3 regions of the Kitasatospora sp. NPDC053308 genome follow, and region 3 is predicted to be linked to each of the others. Evidence: riboswitches for the same ligand, from Rfam matches in the RefSeq annotation. Region 3 holds a riboswitch; each other region holds the start of a gene.
The links. Region 3 has a riboswitch for S-adenosylmethionine ahead of thrC (threonine synthase). Riboswitches for the same ligand answer to the same signal wherever they lie in the genome.
Positions count from the first base shown of each region.

Region 1: it holds a riboswitch for S-adenosylmethionine, as region 3 does, so the genes downstream of both, ACZ6Y7_RS17380 (aminotransferase class V-fold PLP-dependent enzyme) here and thrC (threonine synthase) in region 3, are expected to answer to the same signal.
Region 2: it holds a riboswitch for S-adenosylmethionine, as region 3 does, so the genes downstream of both, ACZ6Y7_RS18090 (IclR family transcriptional regulator) here and thrC (threonine synthase) in region 3, are expected to answer to the same signal.

Region 1 covers NZ_JBVJJY010000006.1:423,800-430,629, reverse strand. The annotation lists gene ACZ6Y7_RS17400 (NYN domain-containing protein) at 1-900, opposite strand, end outside; gene ACZ6Y7_RS17395 (hypothetical protein) at 1,273-1,536, opposite strand; gene ACZ6Y7_RS17390 (rhomboid family intramembrane serine protease) at 1,738-2,520, shown strand; gene ACZ6Y7_RS17385 (Lrp/AsnC ligand binding domain-containing protein) at 2,562-2,843, shown strand; gene ACZ6Y7_RS17380 (aminotransferase class V-fold PLP-dependent enzyme) at 2,898-4,274, opposite strand; SAM riboswitch class IV at 4,327-4,445, opposite strand; gene trpD (anthranilate phosphoribosyltransferase) at 4,638-5,714, opposite strand; gene ACZ6Y7_RS17370 (response regulator) at 5,888-6,313, opposite strand; gene ctaE (aa3-type cytochrome oxidase subunit III) at 6,710-6,830, shown strand, end outside.
Region 2 covers NZ_JBVJJY010000007.1:115,050-121,879, reverse strand. The annotation lists gene ACZ6Y7_RS18100 (hypothetical protein) at 1-1,087, shown strand, start outside; gene ACZ6Y7_RS18095 (DUF7144 family membrane protein) at 1,290-1,718, shown strand; SAM riboswitch class I at 1,947-2,089, shown strand; gene ACZ6Y7_RS18090 (IclR family transcriptional regulator) at 2,289-3,002, shown strand; gene ACZ6Y7_RS18085 (helix-turn-helix domain-containing protein) at 3,626-4,924, shown strand; gene ACZ6Y7_RS18080 (cobalamin B12-binding domain-containing protein) at 5,167-5,610, shown strand; gene ACZ6Y7_RS18075 (methylaspartate mutase) at 5,607-6,830, shown strand, end outside.
Region 3 covers NZ_JBVJJY010000029.1:3,694-10,523, forward strand. The annotation lists gene otsB (trehalose-phosphatase) at 217-1,056, shown strand; gene ACZ6Y7_RS35335 (alpha,alpha-trehalose-phosphate synthase (UDP-forming)) at 1,043-2,554, opposite strand; gene ACZ6Y7_RS35340 (glucosyl-3-phosphoglycerate synthase) at 2,593-3,597, opposite strand; SAM riboswitch class I at 3,745-3,880, shown strand; gene thrC (threonine synthase) at 3,897-5,177, shown strand; gene ACZ6Y7_RS35350 (MoaD/ThiS family protein) at 5,204-5,482, shown strand; gene ACZ6Y7_RS35355 (cold-shock protein) at 6,019-6,222, shown strand; gene groL (chaperonin GroEL) at 6,545-6,830, shown strand, end outside.

The sequences.
Region 1 (6,830 bases), on a different contig from region 3:
GTCGTCCTCGGCCAGCCCCCGCCGCGCCACGTCGTGCGGCGAGGCCGCCCCCGGCACCACCGCCTCCACCAGGTCCGCGGGGCGGATCTGGGACACCGGCAGCGCCAACTCCCGCTGCAGCCCCTGGGCCGACTGCAGCACGGTGTCCAGCAGCAGCCGCAGCCGCATGTCCTCCACGCTGCGTCCCTCGCGGGCCGACCGGCGGCCCTGCTCGGCGGCGTTCTCCAGCTCGGAGACCCGGTGCCGTAGCCGGCGCGCCTCGGTCTCGGCCGCGGAGCGCTCCGCCGCGCCCTGGGCCTTCGCGGCCTCCAGCTCGCCGGCCAGCCGGCGCGTCTCGGCCTGCGCCCGGCGGGTGTCGCTCTCCAGCGAACGCACCTTCTTGCGCAGCGACTCGGCCTCCCGCCGGACGCCCTCGAACTCCGCGCGCTGCCGCTCCAGGTCCGCGCGCGCGGCGGCCCGCACCTCGGCCAGCTCGGCCTGCAGCTTCTCCACCAGCCGGGCCGCCTCCGCGGCGGCGTCCTCGGCGCCGGCCCGCTCGGCCTCCTCGCCCGCCTCGGCGACCAGCCGGCTCCAGCCCGCCGAGCGCACCAGGTAGGCGGCGGCCGCGACGTCCATCGGATCGGCGGCCCCCGGGACGGTGCCCGACTCCAGGGCGCGCACCAGGTCCGGCTGCCCCAGCCGCAGCCGCTCCGCTATCCGCAGCCGGAAGGCCGGCTCCGCCTCCAGCGCCGCCGCCAGCGCGGTCGCCGCGTACTTGGCCCGCCGCGCGGGGGTGAACTTCACGTACTGACGCAGGCTCTGCGGGAGCTCCCCCGGCGGCAGCCCGCCCAGCGCGTCCGAGGCCAGCCCGACCACCCGTCGGCGCACGCCCTCGGGCAGCGGCCGGTCCAGCTTCTCCACGGCCCGCTCGGCCGGGACCCCCGCGGAACCCTCGGAACTCTCGGAACCCTCGGGACCCTGGGAACCCTCGGAGCGCCCGGAGCGCTCGGAGCGCTCGGACCCGTCTGCGCCCGCGGGCTCGACCGCTCCGGACGCGGCGCTCTCCGTCGGGCCCGTCCCCGGGTCCGACGCCTGCGCCTGCGCAGCGGGCGGAAGTCCCTGCGCTTCGCCGGGCTCCTTCGCTGCGTCCACCACGTCCTCGGCTCCGATCCTGTTCCGGCGGGGTACGGCCGCGACCGCCCCCTGTCGTCACGCTCCGTGCGTCTTGTCTGTTCTGTATTGTCCCGTGCGGCGGACGGGCGCGCCGCGCACCGCCCACCGCCCGTACCGGGATCAGCCCTGCTCGGCAGGGGCCTCCACGTCCTCGGCACCCGGCCGGGCCACCAGCTCGACCTGGTCCACGGCGTTGCACCAGCGGCACCGGACCGACTCGACGGTCTCGCTCAGCACCTCGGTCTCCTCGACCTTGGAATCACCGGCCAGGTCGAAGTGCAGGAACTCCGTCACCCGCGCGGTGCGGGTCACGTCGAACCGGGTCAGGTTGCCGCACAGGGTGCAGCGCCAGCGCGTCTCGGGGGTCAGGGCGGGGACGGTCATCGGGGGTCCTCTCGGGTGGTCCCTGCGTGGGCGAGGCGCTCCCCCCGGAGCCCCGGCGTCGGCGGCGGGAGGCGGGAATGCCCGGCCCAAGCCTATTGCCTGGGGCAACCATCACGACCACCGGTCAGCGGAATACCGGGGCTAGTCCACCTGCCGTAAACCGCCGTGTCACCTGCGGCGCCCCGAGGGATGCTTGGCCGCATGGCGCTCGCGGCCCCCGACCACACCGCCGAGCGGGGCGATCGGCCGCAGGCGCCCGCCCCGGTGGTCACCTACGGCCTCATCGCGGTCAACACCCTGGTCTTCCTGCTCGGCCCGGCCGCCGGGCTCAACCCGCTGTACGGCACCGGCCAGGCCCGGGTCTGCGCGGAGCAGCGGTACGAGCAGCGCTGGGGCGCCGTCCCGGCCGAGCTGCTGACCGGGCGGGCGCTGACCGCCGCACAGCTGGCCGAGGCCCCGGAGCCCGTCCCCGGCTGCCCGGCCGCCCCGACCCCGGGCAAGCACCCGGCGCTGTCCGCCCTCACTGGCCTCTTCCTGCACGCCGGCTGGCTGCACCTGCTGGGCAACCTGCTCTTCCTCCACGTCTTCGGCCCCACCGTGGAACGGCGTGTGGGGCGGGCCCGGTACGCCCTCTTCTACCTGGCCGTCGGCAGCCTGGCCGCGTACGGCTTCGCGCTCGCCGAGGCGCACTCGCCGGATTCCACCCGGGTGCTCATCGGAGCCTCCGGCGCGATCTCCGGCGTCCTGGGCGCCTACCTGCGCTTCCATCCGCGCGCCCGGGTGACCACGCTCGTCCCGCTGCTGTTCTTCCTGCCGCTGCGCTTCCCGGCCTGGCTGGTGCTGGGCCTCTGGTTCGCCCTGCAGTGGTGGTCGGTGCACGCGGCGGGCCCGGGGGTGGCCTACCTGGTCCACGTGATCGGCTTCTCGGCCGGTTTCCTGTACGCCTGCACGGTGGTCCGCCACCCCTCGAGACGACCGGGCTGACGCCCGATACGCTGGCGGCACCCCACGAAGGAGCCCGAACAGTGATCACCGCCATCGTCCTGATCAAGACCAGCGTCGACCGCATCCCGGAGATCGCCGAAGCCATCGCCGCCATCGAGGGCGTCAGCGAGGTGTACTCGGTGACCGGCGGCTACGACCTGGTGGCGATGGTCCGGGTGCGCCGTCACGACGACCTGGCGGAGGTCATCCCGGGCCGGCTCAACAAGGTCCCGGGCGTGGCCCACACCGAGACCCAGATCGCCTTCCGCACCTACTCCCAGCACGACCTGGAAGCCGCCTTCGCCCTCGGCCTGGACGAGTGACGACGAGCAGCGGGGCGGCTCAGCCCTCGCGGCGGCTCAGTCGGCGGCTCAGCCCTACCGTCGGCTGTCCGCGACGCAACGGCCGCCCTCGTTGCGGTAGTTCCACGCCGCGCCGTCCGTGACCAGCTCCCGGACGGCGGTCAGGAAGCGGTCGACGTGCTCGTCCGGCGTCCCGGCGCCGAAGCTCACCCGGATCGCGTTCAGGCTGCGCTCGCCCGGCAGCGACGGCTCCGGCGCGCCGCACTCGGACGGGGCGACGTCCTCGTCCCCGAGCAGGGTCCGCACCAGCGGGTGGGCACAGAACAGGCCGTCGCGCACCCCGATGCCGTACTCGGCGGACAGCGCGGCCGAGAAGTGCGAGCTGTTCCAGCCCCGGACGACGAAGGACAGCACGCCGACCCGGGCCGAGCCCTCCCCGAACAGGTTCAGCACCTTGACCTCCGGGATCCGCGCCAGCCCGGCGGTCAGCCGCTCGACCAGCTGCCGCTCCCGCGCCTCCAGCGCGTCGAAGCCGGCCTCCCGCAGCGCCCGGCAGGCCGAGGCGATCGCGTAGGCGCCGATGACGTTCGGCGAGCCGGCCTCGTGCCGGGCCGGGCCGGTCTGCCACTGCACGGCCACCGAGCCGTCGGCCTCCCGGGCCACCGTCCGGGTCGCCCCGCCGCCGGCCAGGTACGGCTCGGCCGCGTCCAGCCAGTCCGCCCGGCCGGCCAGCACCCCGGCGCCGAACGGCGCGTAGAGCTTGTGGCCGGAGAAGGCGATCCAGTCGACGCCGAGCTCGCGCACCGAGACCCGGTGGTGCGGGGCCAGCTGGGCGGCGTCCAGCACCACCCGGGCGCCGTGCCGGTGCGCCGTCCCGGTCAGCTCGGCGACCGGCCACAGCTCGCCGGTCACGTTGGAGGCGCCGGTGACGCAGAGCAGCTTCGGCCCCTCGGGCGCCCCGGCGAGCGCGGCGTCCAGGGCGGCCACCGCCTCGGCCCGCGAGCGCGGGGCCCGCAGGTAGGTGACGTCCAGTCCGGCGTGCGCCCAGGGCAGCAGCGAGGCGTGGTGCTCGGTCTCGAAGGCGAACACCCGGGTGCCGGCCGGGACGGCGGCGGCCAGCAGGTTGAGCGAGTCGGTGGTGGCGCGGGTGAAGACCACCTGGTCGCCCTCGCGCAGGTCGAGGAACTCGGCCACGGTGCGGCGGCTCTGCTCGAAGAGGTCGGTGGACAGCTGCGACAGGTACCCGGCGCCGCGGTGCACGCTGCCGTAGTACGGCGCGTACGCGGCGACGTCGTCCCACACCCGCTGCAGCGCCGGCGCGCTGGCCGCGTAGTCGAGCGCCGCGTAGCCGACCTTCTCCCCGCTGGCGAGCGGGACCTGGACGTCGGCGCCCAGCACGGCGAGCGGGGCGAGGACCTCGGTGGAGGCGGAGGTGGAGAGGGAGAGGGACATCGGGATGCACTCCTTCACGGGGTAGGGGACCCCGGGAGTGCAAGTCGTCGGGCGTCCGCGCTTGTCGCACGGACGGTTTGCCGTGGCGACCCGGTCCTCACCCAGGGCACCCCGCCACGGACGGAGGGTTGCCGGACAGCAAGCTGGGGCTTGTCGCTGCCACTCATGACCTGGCGATGACTCTAGGTCGCGTCCGCCGGGTGGTCAAACGACCATCCACCATCCGGACAGCTGCCACTCGCCCGCTCGCCCCGCCGGTGGCTCCCCGCTCTCGGCACCGGCGCGACCCTTCGACTCCAGGCAGCGCGGCCGACAGCCCGGGGGCCCGCACCGGCGCACCGGCACGGGCCCCCGACGACCGCGTCAGTTCCGGCTGGTGGCCTCCGACCAGCGCCGCAGCAGCTCCTGCGCGGCACCCGAGTCGATGGCCTCGGCGGCCCGCGCCATGCCCGCGGCGAGCTGCTCCGCCAGCGGTGCCTCGCCCAGGTCGAGCGCGACCAGCGCGGCCGCCGTGTTGAGCAGGACGGCGTCCCGGACCGGCCCGTGCTCCCCCGCCAGCAGCCGGCGCGCGACCTCGGCGTTGTACGCCGGGTCCCCGCCGCGCAGCGACTCGATGCCGACCAGCTCGATGCCGACGTCGCGCGGGTCGAAGGAGGTCTCGGTGACCACGCCGTCGCGCACCACCCACACCTGCGAGGTGGTGGTGATGGTCAGCTCGTCCAGCCCGTCGTCGCCGCGGAAGACCAGCGCCGTCGAGCCGCGCCGGGCGAGCACCCCGGCGATCAGCCCGGCCAGCCGGGTGTCGAAACAGCCGATCGCGTGGGAGGTGACCCTGGCCGGGTTGGTCAGCGGGCCGAGGATGTTGAACGCGGTCGGCACTCCGAGGTCGCGCCGGGCGGTGGCGGCGTGCCGCATCGAGGGGTGGAACTTCGCCGCGAAGCAGAAGGTGAGCCCGACCTCGTCGGCCACCTCGGCGACCCGCCGGGCGGAGAGGTCCAGCGCCACGCCGAGCTTCTCCAGCACGTCCGAGGAGCCGCTGGACGAGGAGGCGGCCCGGTTGCCGTGCTTGACCACCTTGGCGCCGGCCGCCGCGGCGACGATCGCCGACATCGTGGAGATGTTGACGGTCTTCGCCCGGTCGCCACCGGTGCCGACGATGTCCACCGCCGGGCCGGGGATGTCCAGCGGCTCGGCGTGCGCGTACATCGCGTCCACCAGACCGGTGACCTCGTCGACCGTCTCGCCCTTGGCCCGCAGCGCGACCATGAAGCCGGCCACCTGGACGGGGGACGCCTCGCCGCTCATGATCCGGTCCATCGCCCACGCGGTGGACGAGCGGTCGAGGTCCTCCCCCTTCAACAGCGCCGCAAGGAGGTCCGGCCAGGAGCGGACCACCTGCGCGGGGTCGCTACCGCCGTTCGCAGGGTTCACGTTCACCATGGCTGACTCCAGCTGTTGTCGGTTCCCCCGGGCTCCGGAGGACGTCCGTACGGATGGAGTCAGCCTATCGAGCGGCGCGGCCCCTACGGCCCCGTCTTCTCTGGATCTGAGACGCCCCTGCTCAACGGGCCGTCGGGCCCGCTCCGCTCAACGGGCCGTCGGGCCCGCTCCGCTCAACGGGCCGCCGGGGCCCGCTTCGCCAGCCGCGCCCGCAGCAGGGTGGCGACCGCCTCGGCCAGCGCCACCGGCTCCACCGGGTGGGAGATCGCCGCGTCGGCCCGGCTCCAGGCGGCGAGCCAGGAGTCCTGCGGCCGGCCGATCAGCACCAGCACCGGGGGGCAGCCGTAGATCTCGTCCTTCAACTGGCGCCCGAGCCCCAGTCCACCGGCCGGCACCGCCTCGCCGTCCAGCACGCAGAGGTCCACGCCGCCCTTCTCCAGTGCCTTGAGCACCGCGGGGGTGGTCGCGCACTCCAGGTAGGACAGCTCCGGAAGATCCTCGGCGGGCCGGCGGCCGAGCGCCGTCAGCACCTGCTCGCGGGTGTTGCGGTCGTCGCTGTAGACGAGGACGGTGAGCGTCTCATCGGTCGTGTACGCCATGGACCCTGCTCCCTCAAGTGTGATCCGGACCACGTTCGCCTGATCCGGATGCTACTCCCGATCACCCGCCGCCGAGCCCCCCTCGCGCACCTTCCTCCTCAAGCCGCCGCGCCCGGCGCTCACCCGGCCGGCGGAGGGCCCGTCACCCGGAGCCGCGCGGTCCACCCGTACGGCCGACCCGGGCGCCGCTCCCCTACCTCTCCCGGCTACTCCGACCGTGCAACGACGCGCCGGGCAACGGGGTCGCGGGCCGCTCCGAGGAACCGTCAGAAAAGGGACACGCCGCTGCTCAGCCCCCGTCCGGGCACCCCGCCGCCCCCCAAGCGGGCATACCGCACGCACCGGACACTCCGAGGGACACCCCCCGGCGTGAAGACGGAATAAGGGACCGACATAATGTCCGTCGTGGCGACAGCAACAGCAGTAGAAACCGGGCACGCGCACGGATCGGTCAACCGGCCGAACATGGTCAGCGTCGGAACGATCGTCTGGCTCAGTTCCGAGTTGATGTTCTTCG
Region 2 (6,830 bases), on a different contig from region 3:
CCCGGCCGTCGCCTCCGACCTGGCGGCCTGGCTGCAGTCCCAAGGGCTGCCGCCCAGGGCCGCCTCGGCGGTCAAGGCGCTCGGGCCCAAACTGGACGACGCGGTGGACCAGGTGGTCGGCCGGGCGGCGACCCGGGTCGTGCACAGCGACGCCTTCGTCACCGTGTGGACCCAGGCGAACCGCGCCGGTCACGCGGCCGTGGTGCACGCGCTCACCGGTGAGGGCCGCGGCGCGATCGGGGTCAGCGACGGCACCGTCACCCTGGACGTCGGGGCGGCCGTCGACCGGCTGAAGGACGAACTGGTGGCCGCCGGCCTGACCCCGGCCGAGAAGATCCCGGACGTGGACAAGCACCTGGTGCTGTTCCAGTCCGACAAACTGGCCAAGATCCGCGGCGGTGCCCACGCCCTGGACGTGGTCGGCAACTGGATGCCCGTCCTCACCGTGCTGCTCGGCGCCGCCGGCGTCCTGCTGGCCCGGCGCCGACGCCGGGCGCTGGTGACCTCCGCGCTCGGCGCGGCGGGCGGCTGCCTGGTGGTCGCGATCGCGCTGGTGATCGCCCGGCACTACTACCTCGACCACCTGCCCCCGGCCGTGCAGTCCCCGGCCGCGGCGGCGACGGTCTTCGACACGCTGCTGCGCTTCCTGCGGGTCAGCCTGCGCACCGCGATCGTCCTGGGCGTCGTGGTGGCCCTCGGTGCCTACCTCTCCGGCGCGGGACGGCTGCCGCGCGCCGTCCGCGGCCGGGCCGACCACGTCGCGGACTCGGTGGCGGGCTGGAGCGACGCGCACGGCGTGCGCACCGGCCGGGTCGGGACCTGGACCGACGCCCACCGGCGCGCGCTGGTGCTGGTGGCGCTGCTGATCATCGCCCTGGTGTTCGCCCTGTGGAACCACCCGACCGTGCTGACGGTCCTGCTGCTGGTCCTGGTCCTGCTCGCGGTGATCGCCGTCCTGGCGCTGCTCGCGGCCTCCGGGCGGGTCGGCACCGGCACCCCGCCGGCGGCCACGGCGGCCACGGAGCCCGCGCCGCCGGGCCCGCCCACGCCCCCCGGTGCGCCCGGCCCACCCGCGCCGCCCGGGTGAGCGCACCCCGGGGGGCCGTCCGGTCCCGCGCGGAGGGCCGGCCAGCCCACGACAGCTCCGCGGCCCGGTCTTACCGTGAAGTCAGGGCTTGCTTCCCGGCTCTGCCGCGAGCCGAGGCCGGTGGGCGCCGTCTCCCCGTCGTCGGGGGCGCCCCCTCCCGATCGCGGTCGGCGAAGCGGTCGTCACCGAAGGAGTCGATGTCATGACCAGCAGTGTGAGCAGCACCAGCCACGTTGCACCCGAGGGCGAACGCCGCCCCTTCGCGAGCGGCTGGACCATCTTCGCCGCCGTGATGCTGATCGCCGGCGGCATCATGGCGATCTTCCAGGGCATCTCGGCCATCACCAAGGACGACCTGATCGTCGTCACCCGCAACTACGTGTACCAGATGAACACCGCGGGGTGGGGATGGATCCACCTCATCCTCGGCATCGTCGTCGTCCTCGCGGGCGCGGCGCTCTTCAGCGGTGCCACCTGGGCCCGGGCGGTCGGCGTCGTCGTCGCCGCGCTGGGAATGATCGCCAACTTCCTGTGGCTGCCGTACTACCCGTTCTGGGCCATCGTCCTCATCGCGATCGACGCGTTCGTCATCTGGGCGCTGTGCGTCGGCACCACCAGGAAACCCGCTTGACCGCAACCGCGGGCCCCGCGCCCGCGACGCCGCCCCGTCGACCGGACCCAGCCGGTCGACGGGGCGGCGGCCGTTGACGGGCCCTCAGCCGGAGGGCGCGGCCGAGGGGAGGAGGCGCGGGGCGCCCGGTGGCGGGGTGCGCGCAGGCGTCGGCCATCGGGCACGGCGGCCGCGCGACGGCGGGACGGGTTTGGCGGGCGGGCCGGGGAATCTTGTATGGTTCCTGGCGAATCATCCAGAGGGGTGGAGGGACCGGCCCTACGAAGCCCCGGCAACTCCCCGGTCGACCCGGCGTCCGAAGTACGCGCCGTGCCGCCCGGGATCAGTGCCAACTCCGGCCTGTCGCCACTGTGGCGCGGGAAAGATGAGGAGACACGGTGCTCTCTGTGCTGTCCTTCGCCCGGGCGCTTCCCGCCCCGGCCCTTCCGCGTACCCGTCTCGTGCCCGGCGCAGGCGATCGGCCGACTTCCCCGGCCCGCCCCCGCTGACCACACCCCCACGGCTCCCCACCCGGAGCCTGCGCGAGCGCGGCCGTCCGCCGCTCGCGGATTCGAGACGGAGTACCCATCCATGCAGAACACGAGCGGCGTCGGCGTGCTCGACAAGATCACCTCGATCCTCGGCACCCTGGAGGCCGGCCCGGCCACGCTGGGCGGACTCGTCGCCGCCACCGGCCTGGCGCGGCCCACCGCGCACCGGCTCGCGGTCGCGCTCGAACACCACCGGCTGGTCAGCCGGGACCTGCAGGGCCGGTTCGTCCTCGGCCCCCGGATCGGCGAGCTCTCGGCGGCCGCCGGGGAGGACCGGCTGCTGGCCGCGGCCGGCTCGGTCCTCGCCCACCTGCGGGACGTCACCGGCGAGAGCGCCCAGCTGTACCGCCGTCAGGGCGAGATCCGGATCTGCGTGGCCGCCGCCGAGCGGCTCTCCGGGCTGCGCGACACCGTCCCGGTGGGGATCACGCTGCCCATGAAGGTCGGGTCCGCCGCCCAGGTGCTGCTGGCCTGGGAGGAGCCCGAGCGGCTGCACCGCGGCCTGCAGGGCGCGCGCTTCACGGCCACCGCGCTGAGCGGCGTACGGCGCCGGGGCTGGGCCCAGTCGATCGGCGAGCGCGAGCTCGGGGTGGCCTCCGTCTCGGCTCCGGTGCGCGGGCCGTCCAACCGGGTGGTGGCCGCCGTCTCGGTCTCCGGCCCGATCGAACGGCTCACCCGCCACCCCGGCGCCCAGCTCTCCCAGGCCGTGATCGAGGCGGCGAACCGGCTCACCGAGGCGCTGCGGAACCCGTGACCGGCCGGGTCCGCCCGCCCCTGCGCGCCGTACGGCTCAGGGCCCTGGTCCGCGGCAGCGGGAGGCGCGGGGGAACCGGCCGGGAACCGGCCGGGGACTGGGCGTCGGGGTGCCGACCGACACCCCGCACGGCGCCGACCCGGCCGCCGGGACGGACCGCGCGGCGCCGACCTCGATCTGAGCGGTGTTCGGCAGCACGAAGGAGGGCGGTCCGGCGGGGGCCGGCGTGCCGGCCCCCGGAGGCGCCATCGTCGCCTCGCGCCCGGCTCGGGCCGACCGCGTCCTGGTCCGAACGCCTCCGGCGCGGGGCCCCGTCCGCCTCCCGCCCGGGTCCGTTCGTCCGCCGTCCGGCCGCCCCCCGCCCTCGGGACCACGCCCGCCGCCAGGGCCGCGGTCCGCTTGTGAGGCCCGCGTGAAGGTGGCGGGTGGGGCCGGTGATCGGCCGTTGATCGGGCGTAGACGGCGAGCCTGGAGCATCGGGAGCCGGAGGGAACCGGTTCGCGGGCCACAGCCTGATCACCGGGTCCCGTGCGACCGGACCACGGGCCGCGCGGGTGCCCAGTGCTGCGGCCGTCGGACCGGACCTCCGGTGAGTGTCCGAACCACGGAAGGGCAGACGAGGCATGGACAGCGGGCAGTCGGTGCAAGCGGTGAGGACGGCGGCGGGCTTCGGCGAGCTGCTGCGGGTACGGCGTGAGCGGATCGGGCTGACCCAGCAGTGCCTGGCCGACCACGCGACCCTCAGCGTGCGGGCGATCCGGGACATGGAGAGCGGCCGGGTGCGCCGCCCCCGCAACGAGACCGTCCGGCTGCTGGCGGACGCGTTGCGGCTGGAGGGCCGCAGCCGAGCGGACTTCGAGGAGGCCGCCCGCCGCCACCCGCTCGCCGGCGAGCCGGTGATGCCCCCGGCCCCGGCCGCCCCGCCGGTGCCGCGCGGGGCGATGGTCGGCCGGGAGATGGAGACCGACGTGCTGGCCGACGCCTTCGCGGTGCACGGGGACCGGCTGGTGGCACTCGTCGGGCTCGGCGGGGTGGGCAAGACCAGGCTCGCCCTGGAGGTGGCCCACCGGCTGCACCAGGGCGCCCGCTGGCCGGTCCGCTGGGTCGACTGCGGCGGCGGCCCGCACCCCTGGCGCGGCCTGCCGGCCGACGTCGTCCGGGACATCGGCGAGCGGCCCGCCCTGCTGGTGCTGGACGGCGCCGACGGCGGGGTGGACGCCGGGCAGCTCGACGGACTGTTCCACCACTGCCCCGGCCTGCGGGTGCTGATCACCGCCCGGGAAGCCCGGCCGCTGCCCGGCTGCCAGGTCATCCCGCTCGCTCCGCTCCCCGTACCGGCCCCCGAACTCGACGCCCGACCCGAGGCGTTGGCCCAGGTCGGCGCCGTGCGGCTGCTGCTCTCGCACCTGTGCCGGCTGCGCCCCGGCTACGCCCTGGAACGCTCCGAGGCGCCGGCCGTCGCCGAGCTCTGCCGCCACCTGGACGGCCTGCCGGGCGCCCTGGAGCGTGCGGCGGGCTGGGCGCTGGTGCAGTCCACCGGCCAGCTGCTGGCCCGGCTGGCGGCCTCCCCGTTCACGCTGGCGGCGCCGCCGCTGGTGTACGGCGCGCGCGGAGACGTCCGGGACGAGGTGGAGCCCGCCATCCGAAGACTGACGGAGCGTCAACGCGCGCTGCTGGACGTCCTGGTGGACGAGCCGGGGGACTGGTCCGGGGAGGACGCGGTGGCCCGCAGCGGCTGGGCGCCGCAGACCTGCCTGGCGACCGTGCACGAGCTGCTGTCGCGCGGGCTGATCCGCAGCGTGCCCGCGCGGGACGGCGTGCGCTTCACCGTGCTCAACCTCTGCCGCCGCCTCGTCCGGGAGGAGCCGGGGCTGCGGCTCGCCCCGACCGGGGACGTCCCGCTGCTGGCCGTCGCGGGCTGAGCGGCGGCCCCGCCGCCTCCGGGGTGTCGCCAGGGGGCCGGCCGCCGTGCGGCAGCGCCGGTGCCGTGGGCGGCCGCCGATTCTGCCGCAAGGTGCCGCAGGACCTGCCGCTTGCCCGGGCCGGGCGTTCCTAACGTTCTCGGTGGGGCCGGGCCGTCGCGGAACACGCGCCGGAACTCCGGACCGCCGGCCGGGGCGTCGGCGGAATTCCATCGCCGATCTCTACCGATGAGGGCTGAGTTGTGGAGCACGCAAACGCCGAACACGGCGGGCTGGACGTCGTCGTGACGACGACGGCCTCGGATTCGCACACCTGGAACCTGGTGTTCCTGCAGCTCCTGCTGGAGGAAATGGGCCACCGGGTGACCAATCTGGGCGCCTGCGTCCCGGACGCCCTGCTGCTCGCCGAATGCCGCCGGATCGAACCCGACCTGATCGTGATCAGCAGCGTCAACGGGCACGGCCACCAGGAGGGCCTGCGGGTCGCCCCCGCGCTGCGCGCTTGCCCGGAGCTGCGGAGCACCCCGACCGTCATCGGCGGCAAGCTCGGCATCGCCGGGGCCGACGACCCCGACCGTGAACGGTCGTTGCTGGCGGCCGGCTTCGACGCCGTCTTCGAGGAGGACAGCTCGGTCGAGGCCTTCCGCGCGTTCGTCGACGGGCTGCGCACCCGGGTGCTGCTGTGACCGGTTTCGGCGCGTTCGTCGCGCAGGCCGCGGAGGCCGGCGCGCTGGTGGTGCAGCCCCGGATGGGCATGGCGGAGGCCGCGCCGATGCGGGCGGGCCTGCTCGCCACCCGGGGGGCGGCCGCCGTCACCGTCGGCACCATCACGCTGGACAGCTACACCCGCACCGGCGACCTCGACATGGCGCGGCGCGCCCTGGCCGCCGGGGCGGGCCTCAACGGCTACCCGATCGCCACCCACCCGGTGGAGGTCACCCGGGCGGTGCTGCACGGGGTCGCGGACGCGGGCTTCCCGGTGCAGGTCCGGCACGGCTCGGCGGCGCCGGAGGGGATCGTCCGGGCGCTGCTCGCGGCCGGCCTGGACGCCACCGAGGGCGGGCCGGTCTCCTACTGCCTGCCCTACGGCCGCACCCCGCTGCACGAGGCGGTGGCCCGCTGGCGGACCAGCTGCGAACTCCTCGCCGCTCGGCGGGAGTCCGGCGCCGAGCCGCACCTGGAGACCTTCGGCGGCTGCATGATGGGCCAGCTCTGCCCGCCCTCGCTGCTGATCGCCATCAGCGTGCTGGAGGCGCTGTTCTTCCGTCAGCACGGGCTGTGCAGCATCTCGCTCAGCTACGCCCAGCAGGCCAACGCCCGGCAGGACGAGGAGGCGCTGGCCGCACTCGGCCGGATCGCGGACGACCTGCTCGCGGACGTCGACCGGCACCTCGTGGTGTACGCCTACATGGGCGTGTACCCGCGCTCGCCCGGCGGAGCCCGGCTGCTGCTGGAGGACGCGGCGCGGCTCGCCGTGCGCGGCGGCGCCGCCCGGCTGATCGTCAAGACCACGGCGGAGGCGCACCGCATCCCGACCGTCGCCGAGAACGTCCGCGCGCTGGAGGCCGCCGCCGCGGCCGCCACCGCCGAGCGGGCCCGCCCCCGGCCCGCCGCCGCACCGGACACCGGCATCGAGGCCGAGGCCAGGGCGCTGATCGGCGCGGTGCTCGACCTGGACGCCGACCTCGGGCGGGCCCTGGTCCGGGCGTTCGCGGCCGGCTACCTGGACGTGCCGTACTGCCTGCACCCCGACAACGCCGGGCGCACCCGCAGCTCGCTGGGCCCGGACGGGCGGCTGTCCTGGTCCGCGGTCGGCTCGATGCCGATCGCCGGACTCGTCGAGGGCGGGCGGCCGCCGATCCTCGGCTCGGCCGGGCTGCTGGCCGCGCTCTCCCACGTCCAGCGG
Region 3 (6,830 bases):
GGTGGGGGCCGTTGGCAGTCTGAAAATCACCCGCAACGCCCCTCTCCGGGCCACCCCCTGCGCCGCCCCTTCCGCAGCGCGTCCCTCTCGCGGGGGCGGGTGAGGGGGAGGTGGGGTGGGTGTGGATGTGAGTGGGTGGGTGGGGGGTGCTGGGGGTGGGGGTTGTTTTTGGGTGGGGGCTTTGGGGCTGGGGGCCTGTGGGGTAGGGGGTTCGGTATGGGATTCGAAGACGTGTGGGTGCCGGGGACCGAGGCTGGGCGGGATGGGGTGCGGGCGATCCTGCGGGAGCCTCGGGATGCGGTGGTGGGGTTGGACTTCGACGGGACGTTGGCGCCGATCGTGGCGGATCCGAGTCGGGCCAGGGCGCATCCGGGGGTGGCGGGGGCGTTGCGGGTGCTGGCGCCGGCGGTGGGGGCCGTGGTGGTGGTGACGGGGCGGCCGGCGGCGTTGGCGGTGGAGTACGGGGGGTTGGCGGGGGTGCCGGGGGTGGTGGTGCTGGGGCACTACGGGGCGGAGCGGTGGGAGGGGGGTGTGGTGACGGCGCCGGAGGTGCATCCGGGGGTGGCGGGTGTGCGGGAGGCCTTGCCGGAGGTGTTGGCGCGGGTGGGGGCGCCCGACGGGGTGTGGGTGGAGGACAAGGGGCGCTCGGTGGCGGTGCACACCCGGCGTACGGCGGCGCCGGAGGCGGCGTTGGAGTCGTTGCGGGCGCCGGTGGCGGAGCTGGCCGCTGCGTACGGGCTGGTGGTGGAGCCCGGGCGGCTGGTGCTGGAGCTGCGGCCGCCGGGGGTGGACAAGGGGGCGGCGCTGACCGGGTTCCTGCGGGAGCGGGGTGCCCGGTCGGTGTTGTACGCGGGGGACGACCTGGGCGATCTGGCGGCCTTCGCGGCGGTGGAGCAGTTGCGGGGCGAGGGGCTGGCCGGGCTGCTGGTGTGCAGCGGGGCGGTGGGGGACGCGCCGGTGAAGGAGTTGGCCGACCGCGCGGACCTGGTGGTCGCGGGGCCGGCCGGGGTGGTGGAGCTGTTGAGGGCGCTGGGGGAGGCCCTCACGGGGAGCTGAGCGGGCCCAGCGCGTTGAGCTGGTCGAGGAACCACTGCTGCGGGGGGAGCGCGGTGGCCGCCGCCGCGAGGCGCTTGGTGCGGTCGGCGCGCTCCTCCTCGGGCATCGTGAGGGCGGTGTGCAGGGCTTCGGCGGTGGCGATCACGTCGTAGGGGTTGACCGTGAGGGCGTCGTCCTTGAGCTCGGTGTGGGCGCCGGCCTCGCGGGAGAGGACCAGGGCGCAGCCGCGGTCGGAGACCACCGGGACTTCCTTGGCCACCAGGTTCATGCCGTCCCGGATGGGGTTCACGAGGGCGACGTCGGCCAGGCGGTAGGCGGCGAGGGAGCGCGGGAAGTCGTCGTTGACGTGCAGGATCAACGGCTGCCAGGTGGGGGTGGCGAACTCGGCGTTGATGGCCTCGGCCAGGTCCCGGACGGCGGCCGTGTAGGTCCGGTACTCGGCCAGGTCGGTACGGGACGGGTAGGCGAAGGCGATGTGGACCACCCGGTCGTGCCACTCGGGGCGGGTGCGGAGCAGGTGCCGGTAGGCCTGGAGGCCGCGGACGATGTTCTTGCTCAGCTCGGTGCGGTCGACCCGGACGATGGTGCGGCGGTCGCCGACGGAGGCGCGCAGGGCGGTGAGGCGTTCGTCCACGTCGGGGCGGTGGGCGCGCTCGCGCAGGAAGTCGGCGTCGGCGCCGAGGGCGTGGACGCCGAGGCGGGTGGTGTGGTCGACGAGGGTCCCCCCGGCCGAAGGCCGGGGGAGGGTGACGGTGAGCGCCTCGTGGTCGACCGTGGCGCCCAGGAGGTCCTGGCAGCAGGCGGCGAAGGCGCGGGCCCAGCGTTCGGTGAGGAAGCCGGCCCGGTCGGCGCCCAGGATGCCGGTGAGGACGGCGCGGGCGATGTCGTCCGGGAGCAGCCGGTAGTACTCGGGCGGGGCCCAGGGGGTGTGCGAGAAGTGGCCGATCCGCAGGTCGGGACGGGCTTCGCGGAGCAGGGCCGGGGTGAGGGAGAGGTGGTAGTCCTGGATCAGGACGGCGGCGTTCGGGGCGGCTTCGGCGGCCAGCGCGTCGGCGAAGGCGCGGTTGTAGGCCTGGTAGGCGGCCCATTCGGTGCGGAAGTCGGCGTCGAAGGCGGGTGCGGTGGGCGTCGCGTAGAGCAGGTGGTGGACGAACCACAGGGTGGAGTTGGCGACGCCGTTGTAGGCGCGGGCGAAGGTCTCGGCGTCGATGTCCAGCATGCGGACGGCCTGCCCGCCGACGTCGTGGCCGGCCAGGTCCAGGCGGCCGTCGGGGGCTTGGGCGGCGGCTCTGCGGTCGGCGTCGTTCAGGGCCGCGCAGACCCAGACGGCGTTCGGGTCGTCGATCGCGGAGAGGCCTGAGACCAGCCCGCCGCCGCCGCGTCGCAGGGTCAGCGTGCCGTCGTCGGCCGTACTGAACGACACCGGTCCCCGGTTGGAAGCCACCAGGACGGGGGCGGTGCCGGTCGCACTCGAACGTTCGGTCGTGAGATCGCCCATGGTTGGGATGTTGCCGGGGCTCCGGGGTGGCAAACCCGTCAGCGGTGGGTGGCGTATTCGGGGACGGTGTGCATGGGGGGGCGTTCCAGGGCGGTGATGGGGTGGGTGTGGCCGGTGAAGGAGCGGGTGTCGGGGTCGCGGGTGAACTGGGTGAGCTCGGGGCGGACGAGGTCGGCGGAGGCCTTGAGGCGGTGGGTGCGGTCGAGGCGTTCCAGGGCGGTGCGGTAGATGGTGGCGGCCATCCGGCCGAGGGCCTGGCTGTCCTGGTGGCGGTGGTGCCGGACGCCGACGTCGACCTGGGCCAGGGCGTCCAGTCCGACCAGCTCCAGCGCGTCGACCAGCAGGCCGAGTTCGACGCCGTAGCCGGTGGGGAAGGGCAGCCGTTCGAGCAGTGAGCGGCGGGCCGCGTACTCACCGCCGAGGGGCTGGACGAAACCGGCGAGCTCCGGCCAGTGGAGGTTGAGGAGGGGTCGGGCGACGAGTTCGGTGACGCGGCCGCCGCCGGCCGGGACGACGGCGCCCGAGTCGGTCTCTAGGGGGCGGTCGTACATGGCCTTGACCAGCTGGATGGACTCGTCGGTGAGCAGCGGGCCGATGGTCCCGGAGACGAAGGCGGGGTCGAACTCGCGCAGGTCGGCGTCGACGAAGCAGACGATGTCGCCGCGGGTGACCAGCAGCGAGCGCCAGAGCACCTCGCCCTTGCCGGGGGCGGCGGGCAGCCGGGGCAGGATGGCGTCGCGGTGCTCGACCCGGGCGCCGGCCTCGGCGGCGACGGCGGCGGTGGCGTCGGTGGAGCCGGAGTCGACCACGACGAGTTCGTCGACCAGCGGGAGGCGTTCCATCAGCTCGCGGCGGACGGTGCGGACGATGTCGCCGACGGTGGCCTCCTCGTCCAGGGCGGGGAGGACGACGCTGACCGTGCGCCCGGTGCGTTCCTTGGCCGCGAGGAGGGTGCGGACCGGCCGGTCGGCCGCGCTCCAGGAGCGCCGGCGCAGCCAGGACGCCGCCTGCGGGAGGAGCTCGGGGGTCGGTTGGGCGGGCACGGAAGTCTCCTCGGCGGGTCGGGTGGGACGGCTCATCTCGCGTGGCGGACGGTCCCGTTCAGGATTGACGCCTTCGGATACAGTCTTCGTACAGCGGTCGGACCTTCGCACGCCGGGGTCACCGTTGAGCACCACCACAATTTCACAAGCTCATCCAGAGGGACTGAGGGAACGGCCCGTTGACGTCCCGGCAACCTTCCCGCGCGGCTGTCGTCGACAGGCCCCGGCGGGACAGGTGCCAATTCCGGCCTGTGGCGCGACCGCGCCGCGGGGAAGATGAGGAGAGAGGCCTCGCCATCATGGCTATCGACACCGCCGCACCCGTTTCCGTGGACCTCGGCCCGGCCGCCGCCCTGTCCTGTCGGGAGTGCGGAACCCGATTCCCGCTCGGTCCCAGCTTCGCGTGCCTGGAGTGCTTCGGCCCGCTGGAGATCGCCTACGAGTTCGGCAGCGCGGGCGCCGAGGAGCTGCGCAAGCGGATCGAGGCCGGTCCGACCTCGATCTGGCGCTACGCGCCGCTGCTGCCGGTGCCGGCCGACGTGGCCTCGAAGCCCAACCTCAACCCGGGCTGGACCCCGCTGGTGAAGGCGGACAACCTGGGCCGGGAGCTCGGCTTCACCGCGCCGCTGCACATCAAGGACGACTCCGGGAACCCGACGCACTCCTTCAAGGACCGCGTGGTCGCGTGCGCGATCGAGGCGGCGCGGGCGTTCGGTTACACCACGCTGTCCTGCTCCTCCACCGGCAACCTGGCCGGTGCGGTGGGCGCGGCGGCCGCCCGGGCCGGGTTCCGGTCCTGCGTGTTCATCCCGCACGACCTGGAGCAGGGCAAGGTCGTGATGGCCGGGGTGTACGGCGGCGAGCTGGTCGGCATCGAGGGCAACTACGACGACGTGAACCGGTTCTGCTCGGAGCTGATCGGGGACCCGGCCGGCGAGGGCTGGGGCTTCGTCAACGTCAACCTGCGGCCGTACTACGGCGAGGGCTCCAAGACGCTGGCGTACGAGATCTGCGAGCAGCTCGGCTGGCGGCTCCCCGAGCAGATCGTGATCCCGATCGCCTCGGGCTCGCAGCTGACGAAGATCGACAAGGGGCTGCAGGAGCTGATCAAGCTCGGACTGGTCGAGGACCGGCCGTACCGGGTCTTCGGCGCCCAGGCCGAGGGCTGCTCGCCGGTTTCGGCCGCCTTCAAGGCCGGCCGGGACGTGATCAAGCCGGTCAAGCCGGACACCATCGCCAAGTCGCTGGCCATCGGCAACCCGGCCGACGGCCCGTACGTGCTGGACATCGCCCGCCGGACTGGCGGTGCGGTGGAGGACGTCACGGACGCCGAGGTCGTGGCGGCGATCCGGCTGCTGGCGCGGACCGAGGGCATCTTCGCCGAGACCGCGGGCGGGGTGACGGTCGGCGTGCTGAAGAAGCTGGTCGAGACCGGGCAGCTGGATCCGGCCAAGGAGACCGTCGCGATCAACACCGGCGACGGCCTGAAGACCCTGGACGCCGTCGCCGACGCCGGGATGAGCGCCGTCATCCGCCCGACGCTGGACTCCTTCCGCGCCGCCGGCCTCGCGTCCGCCTGACCCACCCCCACCCCGCAAGGAGAGCCATGAGCGCCACCGTCCGCATCCCGACCATCCTGCGCACCTACACCGGCGGCGCCGCCGAGGTGACCGCCGAGGGCGCCACCCTGGCGGAGGTCATCGCCGACCTGGAGAAGAACCACGCGGGCATCTCCGCCCGCATCCTGGACGACACCGGCAAGCTGCGCCGCTTCGTCAACGTCTACGTGAACGACGACGACGTGCGCTTCGCCGAGGGCCTGGCGACCGAGATCGAGGACGGCGCCGGCATCTCGATCATTCCGGCGGTGGCCGGAGGCTGCTGAGCCGCTCCCCGCCATTCGGCCGCCCGCGCGTACGGAATTCCGTTTTCCGTACCTGCGGGCGGCCCGTTGCATTCCGGCGGGAATATTTACGGGTGGAGTCGGAGTAGAGTGTCGCTCGGTTGGGAACAGGGGTTCCCTCTCGGCCCCGCGCGCGTCCCGCCGGAAGGCGTCCGGACGGTGAGACCGGCCCGGGAAACCTGTCAGGCCGGTGTCAGAATTCCCGTGGGGATTTGGGTAATTCGTCCGCTATGTCCGGCGTTAAATGCCGAGATCTTCCCGATTCGGCCCGTCCTGTCCCTTGCTGCGGCGGCGGAATTACCGGCCGTTGACCCTGTTGCAGAGGGCGTCGGTCCGGATACATTCAGCGGCGGTCGACGCAATCACCCGCTCACCGGAGGCCGCCCGGCGCTCCGCGCGGTGGGTTGCGGCGTGCACGGCTGCGCCCAGGGGGGGTTCCCCGGGCCGGCCTTCAAACCAACCCGGGCCCGCGACCTGCGGGACCGTGAAGGGCCAGCACAGCACTAGGGGAGTTCGGAATGGCTCAGGGCACCGTCAAGTGGTTCAACGCGGAGAAGGGCTACGGCTTCATCGCGGTCGACGGTGGTGCGGACGTCTTCGTCCACTACAGCGCGATCCAGATGGACGGCTACCGCACCCTCGAGGAGGGCCAGCGGGTCGAGTTCGAGATCTCTCAGGGACAGAAGGGCCCGCAGGCGGACATGGTCCGCGCCGCGGGCTGACCCCTTCCGACCCCAGGAGCTCGGCGCGGCCCTACGGCTGGTGACCACTCGCTTCTCGACGGGCCCGTACGACACGTGTCGTACGGGCCCGTCGGCGTTCCCGGGCGCCCCCGGGGACGGCTCGCGGGTTGCCCATTGGGCTTGCACTCGACCACCCGGAGTGCTAATCATTGGCGTTAGCACTCACAGTGTGAGAGTGACAGCGGACCGGGTCGGTGAGGCCCCCGGGAGCGGCAGGGAATGGACCTCCGCGCACCAGGGCCGTCCGTCGCGGGCACCCCTTGGTCCGAGCAGTCGACCGTGTCCCGGAGGACCACTTCTGATGGCCAAGATCATCGCCTTTGATGAGGAAGCTCGCCGCGGCCTTGAGCGTGGCATGAACCAGCTCGCCGACGCAGTGAAGGTCACGCTCGGCCCCAAGGGTCGCAACGTCGTGCTGGAGAAGAAGTGGGGCGCCCCCACGATCACCAACGACGGTGTCTCCATCGCCAAGGAGATCGAGCTCGAGGACCCGTACGAGAAGATCGGTGCGGAGCTCGTCAAGGAGGTCGCCAAGAAGACGGACGACGTCGCGGGTGACGGCACCACCACCGCCACCGTGCTCGCCC